Regions from separate parts of the Streptomyces sp. NPDC050509 genome, predicted to be linked through region 1. Evidence: predicted binding sites of a transcription regulator. Region 1 holds the regulator's gene; the other holds the start of a gene.
What was found. The regulator HspR, encoded in region 1, represses chaperone genes until heat shock. The targets are predictions, from matches to a motif close to TTGAGNNNNNNNNNCTCAA.

Region 1 (7,721 bases):
CGCCACCGCCCGGTTGGTGGCGGAGTTGATCGCATCCCGGCTCTTGTTGGTCAGCTCGGCGTCCACGTGGGCCCTCTCCTCCTTGCACGAGTTCTGCGCGGGCTCTTGCGGGATCCCTTACGTGATCCTCACGCGATCCCTTGCGTGATCCCCTATGGGTACGGGAAAACGCCACTCCGGTCTCATCCGGGCCGCCGCATCCCTGACAGCAAGAACCTACGCAAAGTTGAGTCTATTCCACTCAAGGCTGGCTCGGCCGAGTGGCGCCCGGAAAATCGGCCCCCGCCCCCTGATTTTCTCGCGTTCCGGCGCGGGCACCACCGGTACACACCAATGGCCCGGCGCACGGGTGTCCGCGCGCCGGGCCAGGAGCGGTCAGGAAGGGGGCAGGGAGGCCTGCCGGGGCCGCCACCGGGGCCCGGGAAGAATCCGGGAAGAATCCGGGCAGCACAACGGCGCCATCGTGTTTCAGGTCCACGATGGCGCCGTTGTGTGGGGGAAGCGCCTGAACGATTTGAAACGACGGGGGAATCGTTCAGGCACTGCGGGGGGTGGCGAGGGTGGTTTGTGGTGACCCGACGAGCTGGTGGTCACGCTGGTCGAGGTTGACGAAGATCATGTCGTAGCGGATGGCGCAGCGGACCGGGCGTGGAGCCCCGCGCGGCCTGCGGAGGCAGCGGTAGGCACGTACGTCCTCGTCCTCCTCACGCACGACGACGATCGGCTCTCCGAAGAGAGTGACCATCAACGAGTCTCCTCGGTGGGGAATGGCCGTGACCAGATCGATGAAGTGCCACCCCGATCGGTACGCCGTGGCCATCTCACGCCGGAAGACCCGATCGTCCGGCGGGACGGTCATGCCGTGATGCCGGCCGGGGTACTGCCCCACTCGATGTCGCCGGCGTCACCCGAAGCTGCCTTCGGGGCCACCGTCCATGAGATCTCTTCCGTGCTCATCTCCCCGGCGCCCGCGGCCTGGACGACGGTTCCGGCCGGAGTGCTGGTCCAGGAGATCTCCCCCACCGCGGTGGTCTGGCCGGCCGAACCGGCCGGCGCGCTGGTCCAGGAGATCTCCCCGGCAACACCCAGCACACCGTAGGCCAGAGCCGCAGAGAAAGCAGTGGCAACCACCGCGCGAAGCATTCTCTTATACATAGTCGGCTTCGTCCTCACTTGATGGATTCCTCTCCCCCGCCATCTAGACGATGTCTCATTCGGACACGTCAACACCACCGGGACGAGGCATCATGTTCCTGCATGTTCAGGACCCTGAGGGGTGGAGATTTGACCGAAAGCATCACAAAACCGACACATCCCCATGCCGTCACTGATCTATGTGAAGACGGCAGGCGGCTTTACGCCAGCGCACTGCGCTCGGGGCGCCTCGCCCGGAGCGAGATCGTCGCCGCCCCGTGTCTCATGGAGTTCCCACTCCTGCATCCGGACCCGGACGATCCGGACTGGCTGCGACCGGTTCCGCCGTCCGCCGCGCTCTCCCAACGCCTCAACCCCGTCGAGCGGGAGATCCAGGAGCGACGGCACTTCGCGGTGGCGCTCACCGACGCTTTCGAGCCGTTCATGGCCATCGCCTCGCAGGGGCCGCCGAGCGCCCACGCGATCACCGTCCTGGAGGGCAAGGGCCGTATCAACGCGGCGATCGACCTCGCCACGGCCGCGTGCAGGACCGAGGTCCTCACCGTGCAGCCAGGTGGTGTCCGCAGCGCCGACGCGCTCGAACAGGGCCTGGAGCGCGGCCAGCTCGTGGTGGACCGCGGGGTCAGCATCCGCACCCTGTACCAGCACACCGTCCGGCACGGACAGGGCACGCTCGCTTACGCCGAACGGCTCGCCGAAGGAAACGTCGAGATCCGGACGCTGGAGGAGCTGGTCGAGCGACTGATCATCTTCGACCGCACCGTCGCGTACATCCCGGCACGCTCCGACCGGGCGGTCGCCCTGGAACTGCGCCACCCGGCGCTCGTCGACTACCTGGCCCAGGTCTTCGAACAGCTCTGGCGCCGCGCCACGCCCCTCACCGAGCAGGTCTCGTACGAGCCGACACCCGACGGCGTCTCCGGCGTCCAGCGGTCGATCGCGAAACTGCTCATCGAGGGGTACGTGGACGAGGCCATCGCCCGGCGGCTGGGGATGAACGTACGGACCTGCCGTGCCCACATCGCCAAACTCGCCACCACGCTCGGCAGCGGCAGCAGGGCGCAGCTCGGCTATCTGATCGCGCACTCGGGAATCCTCGACCAGGAGCGCTGACCCGGCATTTCGAAACACCTCGACCTATCTCGCTCCGTACCGCCCACAACGAGAACCACCGTGAACACAGAGAGGGAACCCGCCAACTGAATCGGCCCGAATCAGCCCGAATTCCCTGAACCGGACGTCGAACTCCCACCCCTGCACGGCGAGAACTCGGCGATGGTCTCGGTCACTCTCTGTAGAGTGCCGACACGGCCTGCCCGGATCAAGCGAAACGCGACTGCACTGATGCGCACTGCGGAACCGTGCAGCACTGCGGAACCACGCAGGAGGGACATATGACACAACCGGACGCGGTGACACACAGAGAACCGTCGCCCGCTGTGTCGGCGGGGGCGCACACCCTGCTGCGCCGGCTCGTCAGGGGCGAGCAGGTCGGGCGGGCCGAGCCGGGCTGCACCGAACTGATCGCCCTCGGACTGGCGGTGCACGACCCCCACTCCGACCGGTGGGGCGTGGCCGACCTGCACCATGCGGAGCAGACCGCCATGGCCGAGGAGCGCGCCGGCATCGCCCGCCACCTCCAGCGCATGCACCAGCTCGACGAGCTGTACCGCGACATCCGCACACACGAATCGCCCACCGGTAACGGAATCGAGTTTCTCGACCGGGTCGAACACGTCAATGCCGCCATCATGCAGGCGGCGGATTACGCGCAATCCCACATGTATACGGCGCATCCGGTGAACAGAACCGCGAAAGGACTGGCCGCGGTCGTCCCCCGCGAGATCAAACTCCTCCAGCGCGGGATCGCACGCCGCACGATCTATTCGGAGCCCGCCCGCACCCGTGCCGCGGAACAGGAGTGGGCCACCACCATGAGCGCGCACGGCGCGGAGATACGTACCCTCGCCTCCGATTTCGAGCGAATGATCCTCGTGGACAGAAGATTCGCCATCATTTCCGACCACCGGGACGAGCCGAACAGAATGACCGCGTTCAAGGTGACGCACCCCGGCATGGTGGCTTTCCTCCACCACCTCTTCGACCAGCAGTGGGAGCGGGCCGAGCCCTGGATGGGCGGCCGGTTCCTGCCGAGGGAGGGGATCGTCACGACGGGCCGCTCCCGGCGCATCCTCAACAAGCTCCGCGAGGGCCGCACCCTCAAGCAGATCGCCAGCGAGCTGGATGTGAGCCTGCGGACCGTCAACACCGACCTGAACAAGCTGTACGAGGTCGTCGGCGTGGACACGCTGTTCTCGCTCGGGGTGTGGTGGGGGTCCGAGGCCGCCGCCGAGGAACGCAAACTGGGCTGACCGCGACCGCGAAACCGGGCCGACCGCGCCCGCACACGACGGAACGCCCGGCGGGAGATCCCGGCCGGGCGTCGTGTGGCGGTGAGAGACGTCAGCCCGTCGGCTGTCAGCCCGTCGGCTGTCAGCCCGTCGCGCGCTCGAACTCAGTCCGTCGCGCGCTTGGGCTTCGGGCGCCACACCACCAGCGCGCTCGTCTGCTGCACGTCCTGGTACGGCACCAGGTCCCGGCGGTACGACGCGTGCACCTGCGCCTCGCGCTGCCGCATCGCCGCCGCGGCGCCGTCCACCGCGGAGGACAGCTCGGCGACCCTGGCCTGGAGCGCGGCGACCTGGTTCTCCAGCTCGATGATGCGCTTGATTCCGGCCAGATTGATGCCCTCGTCCTGCGAGAGCTGCTGCACCTGCCGGAGCAGTTCGATGTCACGGGCCGAGTAGCGGCGCCCGCGCCCCGCCGTACGGTCCGGGGAGACCAGACCGAGGCGGTCGTACTGCCGGAGGGTCTGCGGGTGCAGCCCGGAGAGCTGGGCCGCCACCGAGATGACGTACACCGGCGTCTCCTCGGTCAGCGTGTACGCCCTGCCGAACGATGAGGACGGCCGCCGCCGCCCGTCCCTGTCCATCGGGTCATGCTCCCTTCGCCGCCTGGAACAGCTCCGCCCGCGGGTTCTCGTCCGCGGTCGCCTTCCGGTATGCCTCCAGCGCGTCGCGCGCCTCGCCGCCGAGGTCCTTGGGCACGACCACCTCGACGGTGACCAGCAGGTCGCCGCGGCTGCCGTCCTTGCGTACGGCGCCCTTGCCACGGGCCCGCATCGTACGGCCGTTGGGGGTACCCGCGGGCAGTTTCAGCGTGACCGGCGGACCGCCCAGCGTGGGGACCCGCACCTCGCCGCCGAGCGCCGCCTCCGTGAAGGTGACGGGCACGGTGATGGTGAGGTTGTCGTCCTTGCGGCCGAAGACCGGGTGCGCGTCGACATGGACGACGACGTACAGGTCGCCGCCGGGGCCGCCGCGCTCACCGGGAGCGCCCTTGCCGCGCAGCCTGATCCGCTGGCCGTCGCTGACACCCGCCGGGATCCGGACCTGCATGGTCCGCGAGGACCTGGCACGCCCGCTGCCCTTGCACACCTCGCACGGGTCCTGGGCGATCAGCCCGCGGCCCTTGCAGTCCACACACGGGTCGGTCAGCGAGAAGCCGCCGCCCGAGCCGCGCGACACCTGTCCGGTGCCCACACAGGTCGGGCAGACCCGCGGCGAGCCGTTCTTGTCGCCGGTGCCCGAACACGCCTTGCAGGGCGCCTGGCTGGACATCCGCAGCGGGACCGTGGCCCCGTCGACGGCCTCCGTGAAGCTGAGCGTCACCTCGGTGTCGATGTCCTGGCCGCGGCGCGGCTGCGTACGGGTGCCGGGGCCGCCGCGGTTGAACAGCCCGCCGAAGACGTCCCCGAGCCCGCCGCCGAAGCCGCCGGCCCCGCCGGCGCCCGCGGGGCCGCCCTGCGGACCGCCCTGACCGCCGCCGAAGAGGTCGCCGAGGTCGAAGTTGAACGAGCCGTTGCCGCCCGCGCCGGGACCCGGCCGGAATCCGCCGTTGCCGAAGAGCGAGCGCGCCTCGTCGTACTCCTTGCGCCGCTTGGGGTCACCGAGGACGTCGTTCGCCTCGGAGATCTCCTTGAAGCGCTCCTCCGCCTTGGCGTCGCCCTTGTTGGCGTCCGGGTGGAACTCGCGGGCGAGCTTCCGGTACGCCTTCTTGATCTCGGCCTCGGTGGCGTCCTTGGGAACGCCGAGAACCTTGTAGTAGTCCTTCTCCACGAAGTCCTTCGTGCTCATCCTCGACGTCCCTCCTCTCCGCCCGCACCGGCACCGCCGGTCACCGCGTCACCTGTGTCCGGCACACGGCCGGCGCGTCGCGCGCCGGCCGTCGCCGGTGTGTCTGCTCCGTCAGCCCTCGTCGGGGCCACCGTTCTCCCTGTCATCGGCCGAATCCGCCTGCTCCTCCGCGGACTTGGTCTTGCCGCCCGGCTGTGGCTCGGCCACCGCGACCCGCGCGGGCCTGATCGTCCGCTCCCCGAACCGATACCCGGGCTGGAGGATCGCGACGCACGTCGTCTCCGTGACGTCCGGCGCGTACGAGTGCATCAGGGCCTCGTGGATCGTCGGGTCGAAGGGCTCGCCCTCCGTACCGAACGGCTGGAGCCCCAGCTTGACCGTGACCGCTTCGAGCGACTCGGCGACGGACTTGAAGCCGCCGACCAGTTCGTCGTGGTCGCGCGCCCGGCCGATGTCGTCGAGCACGGGCAGCAGTTCGGTCAGCAGGTTCGCGACCGCGATCTCCTTGACGGAGACCCGGTCCCGCTCCACACGCCTGCGGTAGTTCTGGTACTCCGCCTGGAGCCGCTGGAGGTCCGCGGTGCGCTCACCGAGCGCCGTACGGACCTGGTCGAGCTGGGCCAGCAGAGCAGCGTCCTGGATGTCCCCGGCGGGGGCCGCCGGCCCGGACTCCTGAGGGGAGTCCGGCTCGGCGGCCTTCGGCGTGGCGTCGTCGGCGCCGGAGGGGACATCGGGCTTCTCCTCGAAGCCCGGAGTCTCCTCGGTCACGCCGCACCGTCCTTCCTGGGCTTCTCGTCGTCGACGATCTCGGCGTCCACGACGTCGTCCTCGGGCTTGGCCTGGCCTTCGCCGGCCGCACCCTCGGGTCCGGCGGCGCCGCCGGACGCCTGGGCGTCCGCGTACATCGCCTGTCCGAGCTTCTGCGAGACGGCCGCGACCTTCTCCGTGGCGGTACGGATCTCGGCGGTGTCCTCGCCCTTCAGCTTCTCCTTGAGATCGGCGATCGAGGCCTCGACCTCGGTCTTGATCTCGCCGGGAACCTTCTCCTCGTTGTCCTTGAGGAACTTCTCCGTCTGGTAGACGAGCTGCTCGGCCTGGTTGCGGGTCTCCGCGGCCTCGCGGCGGCGGTGGTCCTCGTCCGCGTACTGCTCGGCCTCTTCGCGCATCCGGTTGACCTCGTCCTTCGGCAGCGAGGAGCCACCGGTGACGGTCATCTTCTGCTCCTTGCCGGTGCCGAGGTCCTTCGCGGCCACGTGCATGATGCCGTTGGCGTCGATGTCGAAGGCGACCTCGATCTGCGGCACACCACGCGGCGCGGGCGGCAGACCGGTCAGCTCGAACATACCGAGCTTCTTGTTGTACGCGGCGATCTCGCGCTCGCCCTGGTAGACCTGGATCTGCACGGACGGCTGGTTGTCCTCGGCCGTCGTGAAGATCTCCGAGCGCTTCGTCGGAATCGTCGTGTTCCGCTCGATGAGCTTGGTCATGATGCCGCCCTTGGTCTCGATACCCAGGGACAGCGGGGTGACGTCGAGGAGCAGGACGTCCTTGACCTCACCCTTCAGGACACCGGCCTGGAGCACGGCGCCGATGGCGACGACCTCGTCCGGGTTGACACCCTTGTTGGCCTCGCGGCCACCGGTCAGCTCCTTGACCAGCTCGGCCACGGCGGGCATACGCGTCGAACCACCGACGAGCACCACGTGGTCGATCTCGGAGAGCTGGATGCCCGCGTCCTTGATGACGTTGTGGAACGGGGTCTTGCACCGGTCCAGCAGGTCGGCCGTGAGCTGCTGGAACTGGGAGCGCGTGACCTTCTCGTCCAGGTGCAGCGGGCCCTCGGCGGACGCCGTGATGTACGGCAGGTTGATCGTGGTCTCGGTGGAGGACGACAGCTCGATCTTCGCCTTCTCCGCGGCCTCGCGGAGACGCTGGAGAGCCATCTTGTCCTTGGCCAGGTCCACGCCGTGACCGTTGGCGAACTGCTTCACCAGGAAGTCGACGAGACGCTGGTCCCAGTCGTCACCACCGAGGTGGTTGTCACCGTTGGTGGCCTTCACCTCGACGACGCCGTCACCGATCTCCAGCAGCGAGACGTCGAACGTACCGCCACCGAGGTCGAAGACCAGGATCGTCTGGTCGTCCTTGTCGAGGCCGTAGGCCAGCGCGGCGGCCGTCGGCTCGTTGACGATACGCAGGACGTTCAGGCCCGCGATCTCGCCGGCCTCCTTGGTCGCCTGGCGCTCCGAGTCGTTGAAGTACGCCGGGACGGTGATCACCGCGTCGGTGACCTTCTCGCCCAGGTACGCCTCGGCGTCCCGCTTCAGCTTCTGCAGCACGAAGGCCGACATCTGCTGCGGGTTGAAGTCC
Region 2 (7,721 bases), on a different contig from region 1:
CCACAACCGGTTCAACGGGGCCCTGGACCGGGTACAGGCGCTGGCCAACGGCTGACGCCCCGCACACATGAGGCTGCCCGGCCCCCCTCCGCCGAGGGGCCGGGCAGTCCGGTGACGCCGTGGTGCGATCAGGCCGCCGCGGGGACCCGTACGGGCTGCTCCGCGGGGGCGAGCGCCAGCTCCAGGACCTGGCGGACATCCGTCACCGGGTGAACCTCCAGCTTGTCGAGGATCTCGGCCGGGACATCGTCCAGGTCGGCCTCGTTCCGCTTGGGGATCACGACCGTCGTGATGCCCGCGCGGTGGGCGGCCAGCAGCTTCTGCTTGAGGCCACCGATGGGCAGGACACGGCCCGTCAGCGAGACCTCGCCGGTCATGGCCACATCCGTACGGACCTGACGGCCGCTCAGCAGCGAGGCCAGCGCCGTCGTCATCGTGATGCCCGCGCTCGGGCCGTCCTTCGGCACCGCGCCCGCCGGGAAGTGGATGTGCACACCCCGGTCCTTCAGATCGGCCACCGGCAGCTCCAGCTCCGCGCCGCGCGAGCGCAGGAAGGAGAGCGCGATCTGCGCCGACTCCTTCATCACGTCCCCGAGCTGTCCGGTCAGGGTCAGCCCCGAACCGCCCGTCTCGGGATCGGCGAGCGACGCCTCCACGAAGAGGACGTCGCCGCCCGCGCCCGTGACCGCGAGGCCGGTCGCCACACCCGTGACCGCCGTACGGCGCTCCGCCGGGTCCTGCGCCGACTCCGGTACGTGGTGCGGACGCCCGATCAGCCCGCGCAGGTCGTCGGCGCCGAGGGTGAACGGCAGCTCCCGGTCGCCGAGTTCGTGTTCGGCCGCGACCTTGCGGAGCAGCCGGGCGATGGAGCGCTCCAGGTTCCGTACGCCCGCCTCGCGGGTGTACTCGCCCGCCAGCCTGCGCAGCGCGCCGTCCTCCAGGGTGACCTCGCCGGGCTCCAGGCCCGCGCGCTCCAACTGCCGGGGCAGCAGGTGGTCCCGGGCGATGACGACCTTCTCGTCCTCCGTGTAGCCGTCGAGCCGCACCAGCTCCATGCGGTCGAGCAGCGCCTCGGGGATGGCCTCCAGGACGTTGGCCGTGGCGAGGAAGACCACGTCGGAGAGGTCGAGTTCGACCTCCAGGTAGTGGTCGCGGAAGGTGTGGTTCTGCGCGGGGTCGAGGACTTCGAGCAGCGCCGCGGCGGGGTCGCCGCGGAAGTCGGAGCCGACCTTGTCGATCTCGTCCAGCAGGACGACCGGGTTCATCGAACCGGCCTCCTTGATCGCCCGGACGATACGGCCGGGCAGCGCGCCGACGTACGTACGCCGGTGGCCGCGGATCTCCGCCTCGTCCCGTACACCGCCGAGCGCGACCCGGACGAACTTCCGCCCCATGGCGTGCGCGACGCTCTCGCCCAGCGAGGTCTTGCCGACCCCGGGCGGGCCGACGAGGGCCAGGACGGCGCCGCCGCGCCGGCCGCCGACGACCCCGAGACCGCGGTCCGCGCGGCGCTTGCGGACGGCCAGGTACTCGGTGATGCGCTCCTTCACGTCCTCCAGGCCGGCGTGTTCGGCGTCCAGGACGGACTGGGCGCCCTTGATGTCGTAGCTGTCCTCGGTCCGCTCGTTCCACGGCAGTTCCAGGACGGTGTCGAGCCAGGTGCGGATCCAGGAGCCCTCGGGGCTCTGGTCGGAGGAGCGCTCCAGCTTCTCGACCTCCTTGAGCGCGGCCTCCCGTACCTTCTCGGGGAGGTCGGCGGCCTCGACGCGCGTCCGGTAGTCGTCGGACTCGTCCTCGCCATCGTCGCCGTTCAGCCCGCGCAGCTCCTTGCGCACGGCGTCGAGCTGACGCCGCAGCAGGAACTCGCGCTGCTGCTTGTCGACGCCCTCCTGGACGTCCTTGGCGATGGACTCGGCGACGTCCTGCTCCGCGAGGTGCTCACGGAGCTGTTGGGTGGCGAGCTTCAGCCGGGCGACCGGGTCGGTGGTCTCCAGCAGGGCGACCTTCTGGGCGGTGGAGAGGAACGGCGAGTAGCCGGAGTTGTCGGCGAGCGCCGACACGTCGTCGATCTGCTGCACCCGGTCGACGACCTGCCAGGCCCCGCGCTTCTTCAGCCAGTCGGTGGCCAGCGCCTTGTACTCGGTGACCAGTTCGGCCACGGCGCCGGGCAGCGGCTCGGGCGCGCTCTCGTCGACGCCGACCCCCTCCACCCAGAGCGCGGCACCGGGCCCGCTCGTACCGGCCCCGATCCGCACCCGGCCACGGCCGCGGATCAGCGCACCGGGATCCCCGTCGGAGAGCCGGCCGACCTGCTCGACGGTCCCGAGCACACCGGTCCCGGCGTAACTCCCGTCGATACGCGGCACGAGCAGCACCCGGGGCTTGCCGCCGCCCCCGCCACTCTCACCGTCACCGTCACCGTCACGGACAGCCGCCTGCGCGGCCTCCACTGCGGCACGGACCTCGGCATCGGACAGATCGAGCGGCACGACCATGCCGGGCAGCACGACCTCGTCGTCGAGCGGCAGTACGGGAAGCGTGAGCGGTGCGGACGTGGAAGCCATGGTCTCCCCTTCGGCGTGAACAGAGCAGGTAAGGCAGGTGTGGCAGGTAAGGCGGTAACAGCAGATGAGTCGGTGAGATGAGGTGAGGTGATGAGGTGAGCCAGATCAAGCAAGTTGAGCTATACCGACTCAATGCTTATGAGCCTGGGATTGTTCCCCCGCCCTTGTTCGCTCTGAGCGATCGCCCTGTCCCTGTCCCGTGACACCGGGGAACGCAGAGACGTGCAAGCTCGTCTGCACAGCGACAGCGCCTATCCGTACGGCTGCATTCCCCGGGGCACCGTGATCCCCGGCGCGGGCCCGTGAACCGATCCGGGCGCTGTCGGCGATAGAGGGGCGTGAGACTGTTCCGCCCCATGGGGGGAGATCGCGACGACGCCGCGCTGTTGCGTGCCGTCGCGAGAGGTGACGCGGCGGGGGCCGAGGCGCTGGCCGAGTTGTACGACCGGCATTCCGGCTGGTTGCTCGCTCGGCTGGGGCGGCGGTGTGCCGATCCCGAGACCGTGCGGGAGGTTCTTCAGGACACCTTCGTGACCGTATGGCGCTCGGCCGGGACGCATCGCGGTGGTGAGGCCGGCGGCTGGTTGTGGGTGATCGCGGCGCGGCGGCTGGTCGACGCGGTGCGGGTGCGCTCGCGGGCGGAGCGCGCCGCGTACGGGCGGCCCGGGTACGAGCCGCCGGCCGTCGCGCCCTCTGCCGAGGAACGTGTTCTGGCCGGCCTTGAGTACGGCGATGTAGGCGCGGCCCTCGACCGGATCTCCCCCGAGTTGCGCGACGTGCTGCGGGCGACGGTCGTCGACGGGCTCACCACCCGTGAGACCGCGCGGCTCCTCGACATACCGGAGGGCACGGTCAAGACCCGCGCGATGCGGGCGCGCAAGGAACTGCGTGCCGCGCTGGAGCGCATCGCGCCGCTGGGAGGCACCGTATGAGGGACAGGGCAGCCCGGACGGCCGGGGCGTGGCACGTGGACGAGGCGCTGGCCGCCCGGTACGCGGCGGACTCGGCCCCGGAGCCCGACGCCTGGTCGCTGGAGAAGCACATCGAGACGTGCGGCACGTGCGCCGTCCGGGTGTCCGCGGCGGTACGGGGGACCGCCGCGGGCACCGTACTCGCCGACGTACGGGGAGCGGTGCTGGCCGCTGTGGCGCCACCGCCACCGCCCCCGGACGTCGGCCGGGCGCCCGCGATCGGCTTCACCGCGCGCGTCCTGTGGGCGGCGGGGCCCGCGCTGCGCGGGTCCTGGCTGGCGGCGCTGGTGCTGGTCGTGGCGGGGGCCGTCGGGCTGGCGTACGCCACCGGCTTCGCGGGCGCGCGCCCGCTGCTGCTGGCGCTGGCGCCGGTGCTGCCGCCCGCGGGGGTCGCCGTGTCGTACGGGAGGTACGCGGACCCGATGCACGAGATCGGCGCGGCCACCCCGGGCGGCGGGCTGCGGCTGCTGCTGGCCAGGACCGCCGCCGTGCTCGCCGTGAGCCTGCCGCTGCTGACGCTGGCCGGGGCGCTGCTGCCGGACGCCGCGCTCGGTACACCGGGCGCGGCGGCCTGGCTGCTGCCGGGGCTGACGCTGACGCTGGCCGCGCTGGCGCTCGGCTCGTACGTGGGGTGCCGCGCGGCGGCCTGTGCGGTGGGCGCGCTCTGGGTGCTGGCCCTGGCCGTACCGCTGCTGACCACGGGATCCGCCGGGGCGGTCGGGGTGTCGCCGACGGCGCTGACCGGACCGGCCACGCCGGCCGAGCTGTCCGGGCATCTGGCCCGGTTCCTGTCCGGGGCGGCGGCGCAGGGCCTCTGGGGCGCGGGGGCGGCGGGGTGCGCGGTGTTGCTGGTGGCGCGGCGGCGCTCGTTCGACCGGCCCTCTTTCGGGGGCGGGGGATTCGCCCGATGAACGTACGTGAGGGAAAGCGTGTGGGAAAGAGAGAGACCTACGTGACAGCGGTGGCGGTACACGGGTTGACGGTCAGGCATCGCAAGAAGGTCGCGCTCGACACCGTCGATCTCGGCTTCGGCGGTGGTGTGCACGGCCTGCTCGGCCCGAACGGGGCGGGCAAGACCTCCCTGATCCGGGTGCTGGCGACGGTCGCCGCGCCGGCCGGGGGCCGGGTGGAGCTGCTGGGCCGTGATGTCGCGGAGCACCGGGACCGCGCGGCGATAAGGCGGCGGCTCGGCTACCTGCCGCAGGAGTTCGGCTACTACCCGGGGTTCACGGTGCGCGAGTTCGTCGCGTACGTGGCGTGGCTCAAGGAGATGGACGCGGCGCGCGTGCCGGAGGCGGTGGAGCGGGCGGTCGAGCGGGTGGGGCTCGCGGACCGGATCGACGCGAAGGTGCGGACGCTGTCGGGGGGCATGGTGCGGCGGGTCGGCATCGCGCAGGCGATCGTCAACGAGCCGGATCTGCTGCTGCTCGACGAGCCGACGGCCGGTCTGGATCCGGAGCAGCGCGTCGAGTTCAGAGCGCTGCTCCGGGAGGTGGGCACCACTTCCACGGTGATCGTCTCGACGCACCTCGTGGAGGATGTCGCGGCGGCCTGTACGGAGGTGACGCTCCTGGAGGCGGGCCGGGTGGCGTTCCGCGGGACGACCGCGGAGCTGACGGCGCTGGGCGGGAACGCCGGAAACGCCGGGAACGGTGCGGCCGAGTTCGGTGACAACCCGATCGAACGCGGGTACACGGCGGCGCTGCGGTCCCATCGGGCGACGGGCGCGGTACGGGGCCCGGCCACGGCGGGCCCGGCGTCGACCGTCCGCGCCGTCGCGGAGGGGGCCGAATGAGCGCCGCCGGATCCGCCGGGGCCTCCTCGGTCGAGACGGCCGTACCGTCGCGTCGTACGGCCGGCTCCCCCGCGCCCGCCCCGTCCCCGCCCCCGCGCCGGCGGCCCCGCCGCGTCCTGGGGACGGAGCTGCGCCGCGGCCTCGGGCCCTGGTCCGCGGTCGCCGTGGTCGTGGTCTGCGGGGTGACGATGTACAGCAAGGCGCCCCAGTGGCAGGGCCGCTGGACCGGGACCACCGATCTGCTGCGCGTCATGCTGCTGCTCTGCGGGCCGCTCGCCGTCGCCGTCGGCTGCTGGCAGGGCGGGCGGGAGCGGCGGCGCTCCACCGGGGATCTGCTCGCCTCGCTCCCCCGCGCCCCGCTGCGCCGGGCGCTGCTCGCCGTGGCGCCCGCCGCGCTGTGGCCGCCCGCCGGATATCTCGTCGCCGCGGCGGGGTGCGCTCTGGCGACCTGGCCGTACGCCGGCGCAGGGCGGCCGTTCCTGTCGCAGACCGCCGCCGACGCCGTGGCCCTGGGGGCGCTCGGGGTGCTCGGGTTCGTGGCCGGCCGGCTGGTCCGGTGGCGGCTGGCGGCGCCGCTGCTGGCCGCCGTCACCTATGTGGGGCTCGGCATCTCCGCGTACATGGATTCCCCGGTCCGCTGGCTCGGCCCCGCCTACCGGCACGCGGATCCGTGGGACCGGCCGGTGTGGTGGTTCGGGCCCGCCTCGATGGTGTGGACGGCCGGGCTCGCCGGGGCCGCGCTGCTCGCGCTCGCCGCCCGGCGCCGTATCTCCGCGCTGCTGCCGCTCACGGCCGCCTGCGCCGCCGCCGTGGTGCTGACGCAGACCGGCGAGGGGCTGTGGCGCCCCGACCCGGCGGCGGCCCGGCTGGTCTGCGACGACGGCACCCCGCGGGTGTGTGTCACCGCCGTCGACCGGAAGCTGCTGCCGTCGGTGTCGGCCGCGCTCACCGACCTCAACGCCAAGCTGCGCGGCGTCCCCGGCGCGCCGGACCGCTGGGTCGACGGGCCCCGTGCGCCGAGCCCCGGCAGGAATCAGGGGGCCTGGGAGGCGCAGCTTCCCAACCCCTTCGAGCTCTCCGAGCGCGGAACGTTCTCCGATCCGGCGCTGTACGCCAACTGGGCCGCCGGGCATCTCTTCTTGCAGGGGTGCTCGGCCGAATACAACACCCCGGCCGCCCGGCGGGCCTCCGATGTCAACAGCGCCGTCACCCGGTGGCTCGCGCCGCGCCCCGGCGCCACGGTCCTGCCGCCCGAGGGCGAGGTTCATCTGCGGCGGCTCCACGCCATGGACCCGGTCGAGAGCCGCGCCTATCTCGCGCGCTATCTGGCCGCCGATCTCTGCCGGTTCGACGAGGTGCCCGTCCCGTGAATCTCTTCCTGCTCGGGCTGTACGCCCGGTCGCGCGCCCTGCCCGCCACCCTCGGCACACTCGCCGGGGTCGCGCTCACCGCCGCGTGGGCCGCGTGGTGGCTCCAGGCGCAACCGCGCTTCGACCATACCGCCCGGGTTCCGGTGGTGGTGCTCGCCCCGTTGCTCGTCTCGGCGGCCATCGGAACGGGCATGTACACGCACAGCGACGAGCTGGACCGTACGGCCGTACGCCCCTGGTGGCCCCGGCGGCTGGCCGTGCTCCTCGGTCTCACGGCGCTCGCCGCGGCGCTGCTCGCCCTCGGGGTGCCCGGGCACCCCGAGGCGTTCGGGGCGCCCGCGGCCGTACGGAACCTGCTCGGCGCCACCGGGATCACGGCGGGCGCCGCCGCGCTGCTGGGGGCGCGGCTGAGCTGGCTGCCGACGACGGCGTACCTGAGCACGGTCTACCTCGCGGCGCCCCGCGCGCACGGCGGCGCCGCCGCGCTGTGGGCCTGGCCGGTCCAGCCGGGGCCGCAGGCGGGGGCGTGGGCGGCGGCGGTCGTGGCGTACGGATGCGGCGCCGGTCTGTACGTGTGGCGCGGGGCCCGCCGGGAGGGCCGCTGACGGCGCAGGGGGCCCTGGCGGGCTCCGGCCAACGGCGGAAACCGGATTGTCCTGGTCCACCGCTCCCTACCAGGATGTTCCCAGCGTCCGTCAGCCGAGGGAGAAGCCGCCAGCATGTCCGTACCCGTATCCGTCCCGGATTCCGGTCCCGTCACGCTCGACCGTCGCGAGGGGCCGCATGGCGAGGTCGTTCTGCGGCGGCGGGGCGAGGAGCTGGAGATCATCGCCAACGGCTGCTTCCTGATGGACACGTCGGACGGCCGTTCGGAGCGGCTGCTCGTCGACGCCGCGTTCGCGGCCCTCTCCCCGGAGGCCCTCGCTCCGGCGGCGACCTCCGCGGACCCGCGTCCCTCCGTACTCATCGGCGGTCTCGGCGTCGGTTTCTCACTCGCGCACGCCGCCGCCGATCCGCGCTG

Region 2: lon (endopeptidase La) is a predicted target of HspR. The motif match lies at 2,679-2,697, and genes of this name have one in related genera.

The regions. Positions count from the first base shown of each region.
Region 1 covers NZ_JBITHL010000010.1:296,094-303,814, forward strand. The annotation lists gene clpB (ATP-dependent chaperone ClpB) at 1-66, opposite strand, end outside; gene ACIBJC_RS28560 ((2Fe-2S)-binding protein) at 536-859, opposite strand; gene ACIBJC_RS28565 (hypothetical protein) at 856-1,131, opposite strand; gene ACIBJC_RS28570 (helix-turn-helix transcriptional regulator) at 1,258-2,268, shown strand; gene ACIBJC_RS28575 (LuxR C-terminal-related transcriptional regulator) at 2,550-3,527, shown strand; gene ACIBJC_RS28580 (heat shock protein transcriptional repressor HspR) at 3,671-4,147, opposite strand; gene dnaJ (molecular chaperone DnaJ) at 4,152-5,351, opposite strand; gene grpE (nucleotide exchange factor GrpE) at 5,463-6,119, opposite strand; gene dnaK (molecular chaperone DnaK) at 6,116-7,721, opposite strand, start outside.
Region 2 covers NZ_JBITHL010000005.1:364,724-372,444, reverse strand. The annotation lists gene ACIBJC_RS17170 (lysozyme) at 1-55, shown strand, start outside; gene lon (endopeptidase La) at 129-2,564, opposite strand; gene ACIBJC_RS17160 (RNA polymerase sigma factor) at 2,921-3,496, shown strand; gene ACIBJC_RS17155 (zf-HC2 domain-containing protein) at 3,493-4,446, shown strand; gene ACIBJC_RS17150 (ABC transporter ATP-binding protein) at 4,443-5,330, shown strand; gene ACIBJC_RS17145 (hypothetical protein) at 5,327-6,700, shown strand; gene ACIBJC_RS17140 (hypothetical protein) at 6,697-7,305, shown strand; gene ACIBJC_RS17135 (spermidine synthase) at 7,420-7,721, shown strand, end outside.